Regions from separate parts of the Bacillus sp. YC2 genome, predicted to be linked through region 1. Evidence: predicted binding sites of a transcription regulator. Region 1 holds the regulator's gene; each other region holds the start of a gene.
What was found. Region 1 encodes Rex, which represses fermentation and respiration genes when NADH is low (regulators of the CRP and FNR family bind a similar motif). Its sites were predicted from a motif close to TTGTGAAATATTTCACAA; they were not measured.

Region 2: KY305_RS13640 (helical membrane plugin domain-containing protein) is a predicted target of Rex. The motif match lies at 3,824-3,841, and genes of this name have one in related genera.
Region 3: KY305_RS11965 (L-lactate dehydrogenase) is a predicted target of Rex. The motif match lies at 1,643-1,660, and genes of this name have one in related genera.

The regions. Positions count from the first base shown of each region.
Region 1 is NZ_JAHXDO010000010.1:145,127-151,012, reverse strand. Features, by position in the region: gene KY305_RS15865 (ABC-F family ATP-binding cassette domain-containing protein) at 1-1,864, opposite strand, end outside; gene moaC (cyclic pyranopterin monophosphate synthase MoaC) at 2,003-2,512, shown strand; gene KY305_RS15855 (redox-sensing transcriptional repressor Rex) at 2,512-3,159, shown strand; gene KY305_RS15850 (twin-arginine translocase TatA/TatE family subunit) at 3,177-3,347, shown strand; gene tatC (twin-arginine translocase subunit TatC) at 3,354-4,115, shown strand; gene KY305_RS15840 (YdiK family protein) at 4,156-4,347, opposite strand; gene KY305_RS15835 (CPBP family intramembrane glutamic endopeptidase) at 4,344-5,078, opposite strand; gene groES (co-chaperone GroES) at 5,316-5,600, shown strand; gene groL (chaperonin GroEL) at 5,642-5,886, shown strand, end outside.
Region 2 is NZ_JAHXDO010000008.1:29,252-35,137, forward strand. Features, by position in the region: gene KY305_RS13615 (uroporphyrinogen-III synthase) at 1-352, shown strand, start outside; gene KY305_RS13620 (ABC transporter permease) at 384-1,136, opposite strand; gene KY305_RS13625 (ABC transporter ATP-binding protein) at 1,138-1,878, opposite strand; gene KY305_RS13630 (DMT family transporter) at 1,933-2,916, opposite strand; gene KY305_RS13635 (cupin domain-containing protein) at 3,049-3,546, shown strand; gene KY305_RS13640 (helical membrane plugin domain-containing protein) at 3,932-4,348, shown strand; gene KY305_RS13645 (NAD(P)/FAD-dependent oxidoreductase) at 4,391-5,569, shown strand; gene uxaC (glucuronate isomerase) at 5,763-5,886, shown strand, end outside.
Region 3 is NZ_JAHXDO010000006.1:122,492-128,377, forward strand. Features, by position in the region: gene amyE (alpha-amylase) at 1-1,529, shown strand, start outside; gene KY305_RS11965 (L-lactate dehydrogenase) at 1,699-2,652, shown strand; gene KY305_RS11970 (MDR family MFS transporter) at 2,694-4,226, opposite strand; gene KY305_RS11975 (MarR family transcriptional regulator) at 4,341-4,802, shown strand; gene KY305_RS11980 (LysE family translocator) at 4,866-5,495, shown strand; gene KY305_RS11985 (YqcI/YcgG family protein) at 5,563-5,886, shown strand, end outside.

The DNA.
Region 1 (5,886 bases):
CGTTTTCTGCATGAATGGACTGCACTTTTTCATGATCCTGATACACGTCAGGGTCACAAAGCAATTCTTCATTGCGGCTGATGCTGTCTTCAATGGATGACACGGCCGCTTCGATTTCTTCGATGCGTCTCACCCGCTGCCGTTCTTTCTTCTTCCATTCTTTTTCTTCCTCATATGTTCTTTTTGTTTCCTGTTTTACGTTGCCTGAAGGCTGCGCGTTTTTCTCTTCTTGACGCTTCATTTCTTCTAATTCGAGCTGCTGGGCTTTTTTCTCCGTATAGTAATCATAGTCTCCAAGGTATTCTTCTACATGATCGAACGACAGCTCCAGCACTCTTGTGGCGATTCTGTTAATAAAATACCGGTCATGTGACACAAATAACAGAGTGCCGGGATAATCGATCAGCGCGTTCTCCAGCACCTCTTTACTGTCTAAATCAAGATGGTTGGTCGGTTCATCAAGGATGAGAAAGTTCGCTTTTTGCAGCATCAGCTTGGCAAGCGCGACTCTGGCTTTTTCACCGCCGCTTAAGGAGCGGACCGGTTTCAGTACATCATCCCCGCTGAATAAAAAGTTGCCGAGGCAGGTTCTGATTTCTTTTTCCGGCATGTCCGGATATTCATCCCACAGCTCGTCCAGCACGCGTTTCGACGATGTCAGTTCGGCTTGCTCCTGATCATAGTAGCCGATGCTGACATTGGACCCGCAGGTGATCGTCCCGGAGTCTGGTCCGAGTGTTTTCATAATCGTTTTCAGCAAGGTTGATTTGCCGATTCCGTTAGGACCGACAAGGGCGGCGCTTTCGCCTCGTGTAATGCCGAACGTCAAATTTTTCAAAAGCGGCGGCTGGCCGTCATAGCTGATGGAGACATCTTGCACGCGCAGGACATCGTTTCCGCTCTGTTTTGTTATCTCGAACCGGAAAGAGGCGGATTTTTCATCACCAAGCGGCTTTGCCATGACATCCATTCGTTCAAGCTGTTTTCTTCTGCTTTGCGCTCTTTTCGTGGTAGATGCTCTGGCCAGGTTGCGGTCGACAAAATCTTGGAGCTTGGCGATTTCGTCTTGCTGTTTTTCATATAATTTTCTATCTTTCTCGTATTGCTCGGCTTTTTGCTCTAAATAGGCGCTGTAGTTGCCGAAGTATTTTTTGCTTTCGGTTCTTGAGACCTCGTACACTTGGCTGACGACTTTATCAAGGAAGTACCGGTCATGGGAGACGATCAGAATAGCCCCGGAGTATCCCTGTAAATAATGCTCAAGCCAAGTGAGCGTGTCGATGTCGAGATGGTTTGTCGGTTCATCCAAAATGAGAAGGTCCGGCTGGGTTAACAGCAGCTTCCCGAGGGCAAGCCTTGTTTTCTGGCCGCCGCTCAGGCTCTGAACTTTCGCCGAATCGTCAAATTTGCCGAAGCCGAGGCCGTGAAGGACTGACCGGACATCCGCTTCATATTGGTAGCCGCCTTTATCCTTAAAATCCTGCTGAAGCCTGTCGTAGGTTTTCATCAGGCCCTCAAGTTCAGCCGTGTCAGCCGTTGCCATTTTTTCTTCAATGGAGCGCATTTCCTTCTCCATTGCTTTCAGGAAATCAAAAACACTCAGCAATTCTTCTTTTATGGTAAGCTGAGATTCCAAGCCTGTGTGCTGGGCAAGGTATCCCATCGTTAATTCTTTCGGTTTGATTAATTCTCCCTTTTCATATGAAAGGTGACCTGCGATAATTTTAAGAAGAGTTGATTTGCCGGCTCCGTTTCTGCCTACAATGGCGATGCGATCCCGAGATCTGACTTCAAGCTTTATATTGTTTAAAATAGGATCAGCGCCAAAAGATTTGGAAAGCTGATTAATTTGTAAGATCATCATATTATTTCACCTCTGTTATAATAAGTTAAGTGTAGCTTATCAACCTGCTGTCAGCAAACAATACATCAGAATTGGAACATTATAGGATAAGACATCAGGGAGAAAATAGTGTATGATCAGAAGTAAGGAGAGTTTAATATGAATGGATTTTCTCATTTTAATGAAGAGGGCCGTGCCCGCATGGTGGATATAAGCGATAAATCTTCAACAGTTCGTACTGCGGCTGCTGTTTCAAGCGTACACATGAAGCATGAAGTGTACAGCAGAATCAAAAACCGCGAGATCGGCAAAGGAGACGTGCTGGCTGTCGCACAGGTGGCAGGAATCATGGCTGCAAAGCAAACGTCAGCGATTATTCCGATGTGCCATCCGCTTTCTTTAAGCGGCGTCGATATTTCATTCGGCTGGGAAGAAAAAGAAACCGAAGCCATTCTTCATATACAGGCAAGCGTAAAAACGAAAGGGAGTACAGGTGTGGAAATGGAAGCGCTAACTTCCGCATCAGTGTGCGCTTTGACCGTCTATGACATGTGCAAGGCGCTGGATAAGGGGATGGTCATCGGCCCTACCTGTCTGCTTGAAAAAACAGGCGGGAAAAACGGTGATTTTAAAAGAGATGCATCTGAGTATAAAGTGGAGGACCAATAATGAATAAGGATCAATCAAAAATTCCACAGGCGACAGCAAAACGGCTGCCGCTTTATTATCGCTTTTTAAAGAATTTGCACGCGTCAGGAAAGCAGCGCGTTTCCTCGGCTGAGCTCAGTGACGCGGTAAAAGTCGATTCGGCCACGATCCGCAGGGATTTTTCCTATTTCGGAGCGCTTGGCAAAAAAGGATATGGATATAATGTGGATTACCTGCTGTCATTTTTCAGAAAAACCCTCGATCAGGATGAAACGACAAACGTCATTTTGATCGGTGTCGGGAATTTAGGGACGGCTTTTCTTCACTATAATTTCACAAAAAATAATAACACGAAAATTTCTATGGCTTTTGATGTGAATCAGAGTAAAATAGGAACTGAGGTAGGCGGTGTGCCTGTCTATAACCTGGATGATTTAGAGCTCCATATTAAGGATGAACCCGTGGCGATTCTTACTGTACCGGCAGTTGCCGCCCAGTCGATCACTGACCGTCTTGTGGCGCTTGGGATAAAGGGAATCCTCAATTTTACGCCGGCCCGTTTGAATGTGCCGGATCACATTCGAATTCATCATATAGATTTAGCTGTTGAACTTCAATCATTGGTTTATTTCTTAAAGCATTATTCTGTGTTAGAAGAGATCGAATAACGAAAGGAGGAGCGCACATGATCGGTCCAGGAAGCCTGGCAGTAATAGGGGTAGTGGCAGTCATTATTTTCGGCCCGAAGAAGCTTCCCGAATTAGGAAAAGCAGCGGGGGACACGCTTCGTGAATTTAAGAATGCTACTAAAGGATTAGCCGGTGAAGAAGAGGAAAAAAAGAAAGAAGATCAGTAAGTTAGGATGACACGTATGAGAGTGAATCAAATGTCGCTTGTGGAGCATATTGCCGAACTTCGGAAACGATTGCTAATTGTTGCGTTATCCTTTGCGGTTTTCTTTGCCGCCGGCTTTTTTCTGGCAAAGCCTATCATTGTGTATCTTCAAAAAGCCGATGAAGTGAAGGAGCTTACTCTTAATGCTTTTAAGCTGACAGATCCGCTGTATATCTTTTTGCAGTTTGCGTTTATTATCGGCATCATTTTGACTTCGCCGGTCATTCTTTATCAGATTTGGGCGTTTGTCAGTCCCGGACTGTATGAAAAGGAGCGCAAAGTAACACTCAGCTATATCCCGATCGCGATCGTGCTGTTTGTTGCGGGAGTGTCGTTTTCTTATTATATTTTATTTCCGCTGGTCGTTGATTTTATGAAGCGGGTTTCGAATGACTTGGATGTGAATCAGGTTATCGGCATCACCGAGTACTTTCATTTTCTTCTGCAGCTGACCATTCCGTTTGGGCTGCTGTTTCAAATGCCGGTTCTTCTCATGTTTTTAACAAGGCTCGGTATTGTGACACCGATGTTTTTATCGAAAATCCGAAAGTACGCGTACTTTGTTTTGCTTGTGATCGCCGCGCTGATCGCGCCGCCTGAGCTGCTGTCCCATTTGATGATCACCATTCCGCTTTGCATATTATATGAGATCAGTATCCTCATATCCAAAGCGGCGTATCGGAAAAAGCAGACAGCCAGCCGCGAGTCTGACCGTGACATATCAGCATAATAAAAAAGCCATTTCTCATATAACGAGAAATGGCTTTTCTTTATTTTTGATTTTTCTTTACCTTAAGCGAAAAAGCAAACATTTTGAAAGAAATACTGATATTATAAGCGGCGAAAACCATCAGCAGAATGGAATAAAAAGACCACATGCTGCCCGGCGAGCTTGCGGCCAGATATGTGAAGATACAGCCGACGATAAAATAGATCAAGCCCCAAGTCATTGGGTTCCTCATAAAAACAATCCTCCAATAATTAATTGCATTTGTTCACTGTGCTGTTCAATGTATTTTTGGGCTGGTCCGAGCTGCATGACCACGACGATGGTATTCATCATGACATGGGCGAACATCGGCACAAGAATCCGTTTCGTCTGCACGTATAAAAACGCAAAGGTAAAGCCCATGGCTGTGTAAAGCAGCAGATGCGTGAGATCTTGGTGAACAATGCCGAAAATCACGGAGCTGATCAGCCCGGCGATAAAGAAATTCGTTTTTTCATACAGTACTCCGAAGATGATCTTCCTGAAAATGATTTCTTCAAGGATCGGCCCTACAATAGAAGAAACGATAATCATGAGCGGCATGGCTTTAATGATTCTGAGAATGGCTTGAGTGTTTTCGGAGCCGCTGTTTACGTGAAAGACGTATTGTTCAATTAAACCCGCGATTCCTTGAGCAAATAAAGCGAGCCAGACTCCGGCAACAGCCCAGAGGACGGACATGCCGGCCGATGCTTTTTTTCCGTTTCTCAATGGTTGCTTCGGCACGGTTCTCAAAATCAATAGAACGATGATCAGGCAGATAAAAAAGCTTGCCACAGAATAAATCCCTTGAGCCTGAACGAGATTTTCTTCTGTCGGCTGTCCGCCTGCATAGCCGAATTTGTACATTAAAGGAATTCCGATTATTACAGAAGCCTGCATGAGAACATATGTCAAAATGATATACCAATACTGTTTTCTCAAATGATATGTACTCCTTTACCCTATAAAATCAACTTGTCTGATATTATTGTAACACAACTGAACTTGAGGTGAAAAAACGAGAAAATCCCGTGAAAATAAGAATCATGTAAGCGTGAAAATTTTTTATTCTTATGACTTGAAATTGGAAGTGAGATTCTTTATTATAATAATTGTGTTAGCACTCTTTAGAGCTGAGTGCTAAAATTACATATTCATACTATTGAGGAGGTTATTACATTGTTAAAGCCATTAGGTGATCGCGTTGTCATTGAACTCGTAGAATCTGAAGAAAAAACTGCCAGCGGAATCGTATTACCGGATTCTGCAAAAGAAAAGCCGCAAGAAGGCAAAATCGTGGCAGCCGGTTCAGGTCGCGTGTTAGAAAGCGGAGAGCGCGTTGCTTTAGAAGTAAAAGAGGGCGACCGCATTATCTTCTCAAAATACGCCGGTACTGAAGTGAAATACGAAGGTACTGAATACTTAATCTTACGTGAAAGCGACATTTTAGCTGTTATTGGCTAAGTAGATAAATATTTTTAAAAATTTGAGGAGGTTTCGTTAACATGGCAAAAGATATTAAGTTTAGTGAAGAAGCGCGCCGCGCTATGCTTCGCGGTGTCGATGCGCTTGCTGACGCTGTAAAAGTAACTTTAGGGCCAAAAGGACGCAACGTGGTTCTGGAGAAAAAATTTGGTTCTCCGTTAATTACAAATGACGGTGTGACAATCGCAAAAGAAATCGAACTTGAAGACGCGTTTGAAAACATGGGTGCTAAGCTTGTAGCTGAAGTAGCCAGCAAAACAAACGA
Region 2 (5,886 bases), on a different contig from region 1:
TCTTGAGGGAAAGGGAGCGCAGGTTTTCCCTATCCTGCCTTATCAGCACATTCCGCCTGAAAGGGAAACCGTTGATAAGCTGTGCCGGGAGCTGATGAACCATGAAATTGACGCGGTGTGTTTTACGACAGCCATTCAAGTGCGCTCCCTTTTTGATTATGCAAGAGAGAAAGGGATAGCCAATGAAATAAAACAAGTATTCGAAGAACGCGTTCTGGCTGCGGCTGTCGGAAAAGTGACCGCTGAAGCCATTCGCGATGAAGGGATAATGAGGCTCCTTGCTCCGGAAATTGAGCGGATGGGGGCGATGATTATCGAGCTGTCCCGTTACTATGAATCTCTCAACTCCTGATGATTCAATAGGGAAAGAGCCTGCTCTTTTCCTATTGAATTTTTTTTAACTGCCAGTGAGCTGTGAAAAGGGAAGGGTAAGTCAAGGTGCTTAATATGACACATGTCAGCAGGGCGGAGGCCATGGTCGTAAAAACGATCAGCAATTGAAAGCGCACCGCCTGTATAGGATCTGCGCCGGCTAAAATCTGTCCCGTCATCATGCCGGGAAGCTGGACGAGGCCTAATGTTTTCTGGCTTTCAAGCGTCGGAATCATACTGAGCTTCATACTCGACGTTAAAATGTGCCGGATTGCCTGCTTAGGTGTTCCGCCAAGAGAAAGAACCAATTGAATCTCTTCTTTCCGCATTTCAGCCTCTGATCCGAGGCGGTTTAAAAACAAGCTCGACAGCACCATAGAATTTCCGATCACCATACCGCTTATCGGGATGACATATCGTGAGGTGAAAGGAATGATGTGAAGGGCCAATAAAATTCCCTGTGTTACAATTTCTACGATAGCCAGCGTCAGGAAAACACGCCAAAATGAGCCGATCTGCATTTTTTTTCGTTTCACGACATTTTGCGAGGCGGCAGTAAGCATGAGAAGCACCATTAAAATGATAAACACCGGGTGATCGCCGTGAAAAATCAGCGATAGGATATAACCGATAATTAAAAGCTGTATTACCGCCCTTACGGTTGCGATGATCATATCCTTTTCTACGCCGGCTTTAAAAGATTTAGATAAAAATAAAGCGATGATGACAAAAACACTGGTAAATAAAAGAGAAAGATAATCCATATTATCGGCCGCTCCCTTGTAAAAGCGCTCTGGCCGCTTCGTGTTTCGGATCTTTAAAAAATGTTTCGGTGTCTGCGGTTTCTAAAAGCCGCCCTTCCGCCATAAACCATATCGTATCGGATATCCGTTCGGCTTGTTCGAGGTTATGGGTAATCCATAAGACAGTCAGCTTTTTTTGCTGATGCCAGCTCGTAATAAGTTTCTCAATCACGAGAACCGATGCAGGGTCTAAAGCGGACGTGATTTCATCCAGCAGCAAAATGGACGGCGGATTCGCAAGCGTTCTGGCTAATGAAAGCTTTTGGCGCTGTCCGCCTGACAATTCTTTTGCGTTTCGATCCAGCAGCTCGTAAGGAAGATCTGTAAAATCGGCAAGCTCTTCAGGTGTATAAGCCTGTGTCTGATGGAGCTTTTCCGCGAGCAGGAGGTTGTCCCGCACCGTACCCTCTATGACAGGAGCAGACTGGAAAGCAAGCCCGGCCGTTTTTCTGAGCTCTTTGATATCCCAATTCCTTACCTCTTTTCCGAATACAAGCACTTCGCCCTTATCCGGTGAATTCATAAGGCTGCACAGCGACAGCAGCGTGCTTTTCCCTGAACCCGACGGCCCTATGATGGCCGTTATCGAGCCATTTCGAATATGACCTGTTACATCGCGCAGTACGTCATAGCGGGTATCGTTTTGTTCGTAGCTTTTATTGACTGACAGAAAAGAAATTGCGGGAATGTGTTCTTCATTCATAGAGTATTACACCTTTCATAGGAGAGCCGTATGGAAACGGCTCTTTTAAAAAAATTAGGATTCTGTGAGATTGGCTGACGGTTTCTCCGCAGGTTTCGGACTTGGTTGATGGGAAGCGAAAGTATGCATAACCATTCCGGCAATAATAATGAATAACCCGGCAAAAGAAAGAAGTGACGGGAAAGCCGCGGATAAAAAGACGATTTCGCCAATCAGAGCGAAAAGAACCTCGCCCGACTGCGTCGCCTCGACAGCGGCAAGTTTTTGCGGCTCGTTTCTTACCAGGTCAGTGGCCCGGAAAAATAAAACGGTCGCGATAATTCCTGAGCTGACAGCGACGATAAAGGACTGAAACGTCTGGCCCGGAGCCGGAAGACCGTCTGAATGCCATCCGAAAGCTGCGATTAGCAGCCAGAAAGGAAGGCTTGCAAGCGTCATGCCGAGCACGCGCTGAAACGTATCGAGTTTTCCTCCGTATTGTTCAAGCATTTTGCGGTTGCCGAGGGGATAGGCAAAAGCTGCGATCACGACTGGCACAACACTGAATAAAAGCGTGCGGCCCGATAGTGAGCCAGCATGCTGAAGCTGAATCAGCCCGGCTCCGATCAAGATAATGACGGAAGTAACAAGTGAGATAAGAGGAATCTTTTGCCTAACAAAAATTGGGCCGGCAGGTGAATCTTTTTTCTCATAGAAAAAAGGAGATAACAGCACTCCGGCGACAATCGTAATCTGCCACGTGCCGGCGATGAGCCAGCCGGGGCCGTAAGCTGCCGCAAAGGTAATCGGTGCGTAAAAAAGCACGAAACCGATAAAGCTCCACTTCAGCCAAAAAAACGGCTTGCTCCGCATTTCAAGCCAAAGCGGCCCCCATTTCCCTTTTGCCGCAACAATCATAAATAAAAACGGAACCATAAAAATGAAGCGCAGGGAAGAGCTCCACATCCAGCTCCCGCCTGACAGCTCCATTGCCCTGTTTAAAATAAAAGTAACTGCAAAAAACAGAGATGACAATATTCCGAGCACAATTGCTTTCATTAAAATCCCTCATTTTGGCACATTATTTTTTATACTATACTATTCACCGGAATGCTTCGCAATGGAATATCAAAAAATAGCGTTTTAACCGACGAAGAATTGTGGAATACAAAATAGTACGGAGGTGATACCATGCAGAAAGAGGACATCCAAACATTTTATTTTGAAGATGACGGACGCATCCCGAACAACCCCGAGCTCCCGCTTGTGATTTATAAAGGGATCTTCGATGGTGATACGGTAAAGAAAGCGGAGAAAATCCTCCGTCAACATGACTGGTCAAACAGCTGGACGGGAGGTGTATTTCCTTATCATCATTTTCACAGCACAACTCATGAAGTTCTTATTACGATAAAAGGCAGCGCTGTTTTGAGATTCGGAGGCGAAAACGGAACCGATATCAGCGTTCAAACGGGAGATGCTGCGGTCATTCCTGCCGGAACCGGCCACAAAAAAATGACCGGAAGTTCTGATTTTACGGTTATGGGTGCTTATCCCGGCGGCCGGAAGTATGATATAAAAACAGAAAAAAGTGAAAGCGCAGTAAAAGAAATCAGCCGCGTCCCGCTTCCGAAGCATGACCCTTTTACGGGACATAAAGCGCCGCTTTTAGAGATTTGGGACAAATGACAGGAGAGAAACGGATTGCCTGTAAAAAAATAGTGTCAAAGAAACGTTATAACTCTGCCTCCATATAAATAATTTCATAAACGAAACAATTCACGTTCAAATTTTGTTCAAAAAGTGTTATCATATAGAAGTAAATCAAATTGGGGTTTTTTATGTTTGCTATTTTCAGAGAGGAAAAAGGAATTTTGACTTATTCAATTGTTTTTGTTGATATAAAAATAATACTGAATATGGCAAAGTGAAAAACTGGGTAGTAAACATTTATTTTTGTAAATGATTGTGCATGAATTCACAATCCTGTTTTTTCATGCTTTCTGCGTGAAATGGGGAAGGCTACCCTTTCCAAAAAAATCAGCATACTGCTTATAGTAAAGGAGAATCGGATATGCCAGAAACAATCGATCAAACAAATGAATCTGTCAGCCAAGGCCAACGCGATCTCATTGATCAGCTGTTAAAACCGGAAGTTCAAGAATCACTGACTGCTTTAGTAGACCAGCTTCCAAAACTGACTGAGTTAGTTAATATTTTAACGAAGTCTTACGATTTTGCACAGTCTGTAGCGACAGACGAAGTATTGAAGAGCGATACAGTGGGTGCGCTTACAGAAATTCTTGAGCCTGTGAAAGAAACAGCGAAAGAAGTGGCTGCTACTGCGATCGAAGCAAAAGACCGCGCGGATGCAAGCAATGAAGTGATCGGAATTTTCGGCCTGCTGAAAATGCTGAAAGACCCACAGGCGCAAAAGCTTTTCCGTTTTGCTCAAAGCTACCTGCAAATCATGTCTGAAAAACAAAAATAATCAACTACCGCACAAATTGATATAAAGGACGGAGGATATACGATGTCAAAACATATTGTCATTTTAGGCGCTGGTTACGGCGGAATTCTTTCTGCTCTAACCGTTCGCAAACATTACAGTAAAGATGAAGCCCGTGTAACCGTTGTGAACAAATACCCGACTCACCAAATCATTACGGAATTGCACCGTCTTGCAGCCGGAAACGTATCTGAACAAGCGGTTGCTATGCCGCTTGAAAAACTTTTAAAAGGTAAGGACGTTGATCTTAAAATCGCGGAAGTCAGCTCTTTCTCAGTTGATAAGAAAGAAGTTGCGCTTAGTGACGGTTCTAAATTAACATATGACGCCCTTGTTGTCGGTCTTGGTTCAGTGACGGCTTATTTCGGCATTCCTGGCCTCGAAGAAAACAGCATGGTGCTGAAATCTGCGGCTGATGCCAATAAAGTCTACAATCACGTGGAAGACCGTGTGCGTGAGTACTCTAAAACGAAAAACGAAGCTGATGCAACAATTCTTATCGGCGGCGGCGGTTTAACAGGCGTCGAGCTTGTCGGTGAGCTTGCTGACATCATGCCGAACCTGGCGAAAAAATACGGCGTAGATCCAAAAGAAATCAAACTGAAATTGGTTGAAGCAGGTCCGAAAATCCTTCCTGTTCTTCCGGATGATCTTATCGAACGCGCGACAGCAAGCCTTGAAAAACGCGGCGTTGAGTTCTTAACAGGTCTTCCTGTTACAAATGTTGAAGGAAACGTAATTGATCTGAAAGACGGATCAAAAGTCGTTGCTAACACGTTTGTCTGGACAGGCGGCGTACAAGGAAACCCATTAGTCGGCGAATCAGGTCTTGAAGTGAACCGCGGACGCGCGACAGTTAACGATTTCTTACAATCTACTTCTCACGAAGATGTATTTGTTGCCGGAGACAGCGCGGTATACTTCGCACCGGACGGCCGTCCGTACCCGCCGACAGCGCAAATCGCTTGGCAAATGGGTGAGCTGATCGGTTACAACCTATTCGCTTACTTAGAAGGAAAAACGCTTGAAACATTCAAGCCTGTAAACTCTGGTACGCTTGCAAGCCTCGGCCGTAAAGACGCTGTTGCCATTATTGGAGCGAACTCTACTCCGCTGAAAGGCCTTCCTGCATCTTTAATGAAAGAAGCTAGTAACGTACGTTACTTAACACATATTAAAGGGTTATTCAGTCTCGCTTACTAATCCTTTAGTTGTTTAAAGACATTGCCCGGCGCTCTGAATTCAGAGCCTGACGGCAATGTCTTTTTTTTCTGTAATAAGAGGTGATGGATTATTTTGAAAAATCAAATAAAAGTGATTGATATATGAAAAAGAGAAAGATAAAATGAAAAGGAATCGTTTTGTTAACGTTAACATTATTAGAAAGGGTGAGAAGATGAAAGCATTTATGGGAACCGATTTTTTACTGGATAATGAAACCGCTGTCAAACTGTACAAAGAATATGCGGAAGGAATGCCGATTATTGATTATCACTGTCACTTAAGCCCCAAGGAAATCT
Region 3 (5,886 bases), on a different contig from region 1:
ACGAGATTAAGAGTATTCCAAACTGGACTCATGGAAACACACAAATTAAAAACTGGTCCGATCGATGGGATGTCACTCAGAATTCATTGCTCGGGCTGTATGATTGGAATACACAGAATACACAAGTACAATCCTATCTGAAACATTTCCTAGAAAGAGCATTGAATGACGGAGCAGACGGATTTCGGTATGATGCCGCCAAACATATAGAGCTTCCTGATGATAGTAATTACGGCAGTCAATTTTGGCCGAATATCACAAATACATCCGCAGAGTTCCAATACGGAGAAATACTGCAAGATAGCGCGTCCAGAGATGCTGCTTATGCGAATTATATGAATGTGACAGCATCTAACTATGGACATTCCATAAGGTCCGCTTTAAAGAATCGCAATCTGAGTGTGTCGAATATCTCCCACTATGCATCTGATGTGTCTGCGGACAAGTTAGTGACATGGGTAGAGTCGCATGATACGTATGCCAATGATGATGAAGAGTCCACATGGATGAGCGATGATGATATCCGTTTAGGCTGGGCGGTGATAGCTTCTCGTTCAGGCAGTACGCCTCTTTTCTTTTCCAGACCTGAGGGCGGGGGAAATGGTGTAAGGTTCCCGGGGAAAAGCCAAATAGGCGATCGCGGGAGTGCCTTGTTTGAAGATCAGGCTATCACTGCGGTCAATACATTTCACAATGAGATGGCCGGACAGCCTGAGGAACTCTCGAATCCGGATGGAAACAACCAGATATTCATGAATCAGCGCGGCTCACAAGGCGTTGTGCTGGCAAATGCAGGCTCGTCTTCTGTCACTATTAATACTCCAACAAAATTACCTGATGGCAGGTATGATAATAAAGCTGGGGCCGGTTCATTTCAAGTAACGGACGGAAAACTGACAGGCACGATCAATGGCAGGTCAGTGGTTGTTCTTTATCTTGGCGATGTTGCAAATGAGCCTCATGTCTTTCTTGAGAATTATAAAACAGGGGTAACACATTCTTTCAATGATCAGTTGACGATCACCCTGCGTGCAAATGCGAATACAACAAAAGCTGTATATCAACTCAATAATGGACAAGAAACGGCGTTTAAGGATGGGGACCAATTAACGATCGGAAAAGGAGATCCAATTGGTACAACACACAAAATCACGTTAACAGGAACAAACAGTGATGGTAAAACGAAGACCCAAGAATACACTTTTGCCAAAAGAGACCCGTCTTCAGCCAACACCATTGGCTATCAAAATCCAAATCATTGGGACCATGTAAATGCTTATATCTATAGACATGATGGGAGTCAGGCCATAGAATTGACCGGATCTTGGCCGGGAAAAGCAATGACTAAGAATGCAGATGGAATTTACACGTTGGCGCTGCCTGCGGATACGAATACAACCAATGCTAAAGTGATTTTTAATAATGGCAGCGCCCAAGTGCCCGGACAGAATCATCCAGGCTTTGATTATGTGCAAAATGGTCTATATAACGACTCTGGCTTAAACGGCTCTATTGAGGAAATCAATTAAGCGGGACTTGAGGAAAAATACCATAGAAACCATCATAGATGGTTTCTTTTTTTGTTCATAAATCAGACAAAACTTTTCTCTTGCAAAAGTTTGTGAAATGTTGCACAATATAAATGTGAAATACTTCACAAGTGAAACGACACCACGAAACACTGGAGGATGAGCATACATGATGAACGAACGAGTGAACAAGGTAGCATTAATCGGAGCAGGTTTTGTTGGAAGCAGTTATGCGTTTGCGTTAATAAACCAAGGGATCACGGATGAACTCGTGATCATTGATGTAAATAAAGAAAAAGCCATGGGAGATGTGATGGATTTAAATCACGGGAAGGCATTTGCGCCTCATCCGGTTAAAACATCTTACGGCACATATGAAGATTGTAAGGATGCCGATATTGTGTGCATCTGTGCGGGGGCAAACCAGAAACCGGGCGAAACAAGACTTGAACTGGTTGAAAAGAATCTGGCTATTTTTAAAGGCATTGTCAGTGAAGTGATGGCAAGCGGGTTTGACGGCATTTTCCTTGTCGCTACAAATCCGGTTGATATTCTGACATATGCGACTTGGAAATTCAGCGGCCTGCCGAAGGAACGTGTGATAGGCAGCGGCACGACATTGGATTCTGCAAGATTCCGTTATATGCTGAGCGAATACTTCGGCGCGGCGCCGCAAAACGTACATGCCCACATTATCGGCGAGCACGGCGATACGGAGCTTCCGGTTTGGAGCCATGCCAATGTCGGCGGAGTGCCCGTTCAGCAGTTGTTAGAGAAAAATGAAGCGTACAAGCAGGAAGAGCTCGATCAAATTGTCGATGATGTAAAAAACGCGGCTTACCATATCATTGAGAAAAAAGGTGCGACGTATTACGGAGTGGCGATGAGCCTTGCCCGTATTACGAAAGCGATTTTGCGTAATGAAAACAGCATATTAACTGTCAGCACGTACGTAAACGGCCAATACGGAACCGATGACGTATATATCGGCGTCCCGGCTGTCGTCAATCGGGAGGGTGTTGCCGGCGTGACAGAGCTTGCGCTGAATGAAAAGGAACAAGCGCAATTCACTCACAGCGCAAATGTGCTGAAGGATATTCTTGCCCCGCATTTTGCTGAGTAAATGAAAAAGCAGTACATGACAAATGCCATGTACTGCTTTTTTTAATTCGCTTTTTTCGCTATTTCCTGAGAGGTTTTCACTCTCGCTTTTCCCATAAACAAAACGGTAATGGCTGCAATGACAATCGGCGCCAATGCAAGCATAAAGACGTATGTGATGCTTTGAGACATCGCGTCAATAATCTTATCTAAGATTTGCGGCGGAATTTGAGAGCGCGTGCCGGCTTGGAAAATCTCCTGGGGACTGCCCATATTTTGCATCGCGCCGCCCGCTCCTTTCATGCCGCTGAAGGCATCTGACAGCTTATTCGAAAACACATTCGTCTGAATGGTTCCGAAAATCGTAACGCCGAGAGTCATGCCGAATGATCTCAAAAAGGAGTTTGTTGAATTGGCGCTTCCGCGAAAACGCGGCTCAAGGTCGTTCATAGACGCTGCCGGAAGCAGTGAGAAGTTAAAGCCGACGCCGAATCCGGAAATCAGCATAAACACTGTCAGCATCGTGCGTGCAGTATCCGGTGTCATATTGGAAAGCAGCAGCATTCCGATAAAGAAAGCGACAACCGAAATCAGCATTAAATTACGGAAACTCGCTTTCGTTTGGAAGATTCCGCCGATCATACTGCCGATGACCGAACCGAGCATCATCGGCGTCAAAATAAAGCCTGCGCTGGTCGCAGAGCTTCCGTACACAGCCTGTACAAAAATCGGAATGAACACGGCTAAAATAATAAACGTGGCTCCGTAAAGGAAAGCCAAAATCTGCGCCGTGGCAAACAAACGGTTTTTAAACATCCAAAACGAAATAATCGGTTCCTGCGCTTTTCTTTCTACAATAAAGAAGGCAATAAAGAAAACCGCAAATACGGCGAACAGGCCGATGATCTGAACGGAATTCCAGTCATACGTTTTGCCTCCGAGCTCGAGCGCAAACATCAGGCATACAATGGACACCACTAAAGTAATAGCGCCGGCCCAGTCGATTTTTTGCTTTTTGTGCTCAAGTGATTCCTTATAATAACGAAGAATGAAGAACAGTGATAAAACGCCGATCGGCACATTGATATAAAACACCCAGTGCCAGCTGATGGAGTCGGTGATGAGTGCCCCTAAAAGCGGTCCGAGAACGCTGGACAGGCCGAAAACGGCGCCGAACATGCCCGACATTTTTCCGCGCTGCTCAGGCGGAAATAAATCAAAAATGATCGTAAAGGCGATCGGCATCAAGGCGCCCCCGCCGATTCCCTGAATGACACGGTAAATGATGAGCTGATCCATTGTTTGGGCGATTCCGCATAAAGCGGACCCGATTAAGAAAAGAATAAGTCCGAATAAAAAGAAACGCTTCCGCCCGTACATATCAGACAGCTTGCCGTAAATCGGCATACCGGCCATGACAGCCACCATATAAGATGCGGTGACCCATGCGAACTTATCAAAGCTTCCGAGATCAGCCACGATATTTCCCATCGCCGTGGCTACTATTGTATTATCCATAGCTGACATTAAAATGCCCAGCAGCAGCCCGAGGACGACAAATTTCGTCGAGGCGTCCTTTGCGGCTTTTGGTTCCATACTTTTTTCCTCCCATACTTACTTTTTATGATCAGATTTGCTATGATCATATTAACTTGGCCGTTAATTATCTTGATCGTCAAGATAAATTGATTTTATAGGGAGGACTGTCAGTTGTCAACAAGAAATGCCAGAAGTGAGATGGAGGAAACTGCTATACAGCTTTTTCGAAAGATGGCCACCCGGACGATTCTTTTTCATCAGGCGGCCGCTCAATCTCTCGGTCTGTTCCCCACCGATTTGAAATCAGCTGATATTTTAAATGAATTAGGACCGATGACCGCAGGAGAGCTTGGAAAGAAAACGGGACTCAGCACGGGTTCGGTTACGGCTCTTATCGACAGGCTTGAAAAAGCGGGGTATGCGATGAGAAAAAAGGACCCCGAAGACAGAAGACGGGTCATCATTGTGCCGTTAACAGCCGGGAAGGCCAATGTGAAGCAGCTGTTCGCCTCCTTATCCCAGTCCACTGTCAGCCTTTGCCGGCAATATAAAGAAGAAGAGCTTGAACTGATATTTGATTTTTTAGGGAAAACCACGGATATTATGGAGAAAGAGCTTGAGAAATTGAAATAATGTATCATAGCCCGGCTGATTCCCGAATAACTTGTACAAGTTGCATGAATGAGGGGGAAGCCAATGAACATCTTTTTAAGCTACATCGTTCTCGGGCTGTCATTGTCTGCACCTGTCGGACCGGTCAATGCAGCGCAAATTGACAAAGGCATCAAAAACGGCTTTTGGCATGCTTGGATTTTCGGGCTTGGCGCCATGATGGCGGATGGACTATACATGATCTTAATTTATTTCGGGCTGTCCCATTTTTTGACCGCTCCGCTGGTGAAAACGTTTTTGTGGTTATTCGGTTTTTTTGTGTTGACCTATACGGGAATTGAAACGTTAAGAAATATAAGAGAAGCTATGAATGTAAGGGGCGGGAGAGGAAAGCCGTCATTTCACAAAACGTTTGGATCCGGATTTTTTATTTCTCTCTCTAATCCGCTGAGCATATTATTTTGGCTTGGCATTTACGGCAGCATCCTTGCCAAAACCGCCGAATCTTTCAACGCGAACCAGCTTCTGATTTACAGCTCCGGCATACTTCTCGGCATTTTAATCTGGGATTTTTGCATGGCGATTGCCGCGAGCACATTCAGAAATCTGCTTCATGAAAAAGCGCTGCGGGGGCTGACAGCCGTTGCGGGGTTGTCACTCATTGCGTTTGGTTTATATTTCGGATGGCAGGGCATTCAATTGCTCATTTCGTAAAGGGAAGGACTGTCACCCATCGCCTATCTCCTTCATATCGTATCTTGACGATACTGGAGGTGGGTCGATGGCAAGCAAGCTATACACAAAAAGTTGCCTCGAGCAAAAAATATTGGAGCTGCCGAACTGGCAGAAAATCGCCTTTGAGCTCTTGTCTGAAAAAGTGGGGGATGAGGCGGACACGTTTCCGTGCATACCAGGCCGTCAGGGGTTTTTAACAGATCAGCTCCGTATTTCCTTTGCGGGTGATCCCCGAAAGCAGACGACGGCTGAGGAGCTGGGGCTCTTATTGTCCGAATACGGAAAGATATCAAGAAACACCGGAAAATATACGTCGCTGCTTGTGATCTTTGATACGCCCGAAGATTTGGCGGAGCATTACTCAATTGAG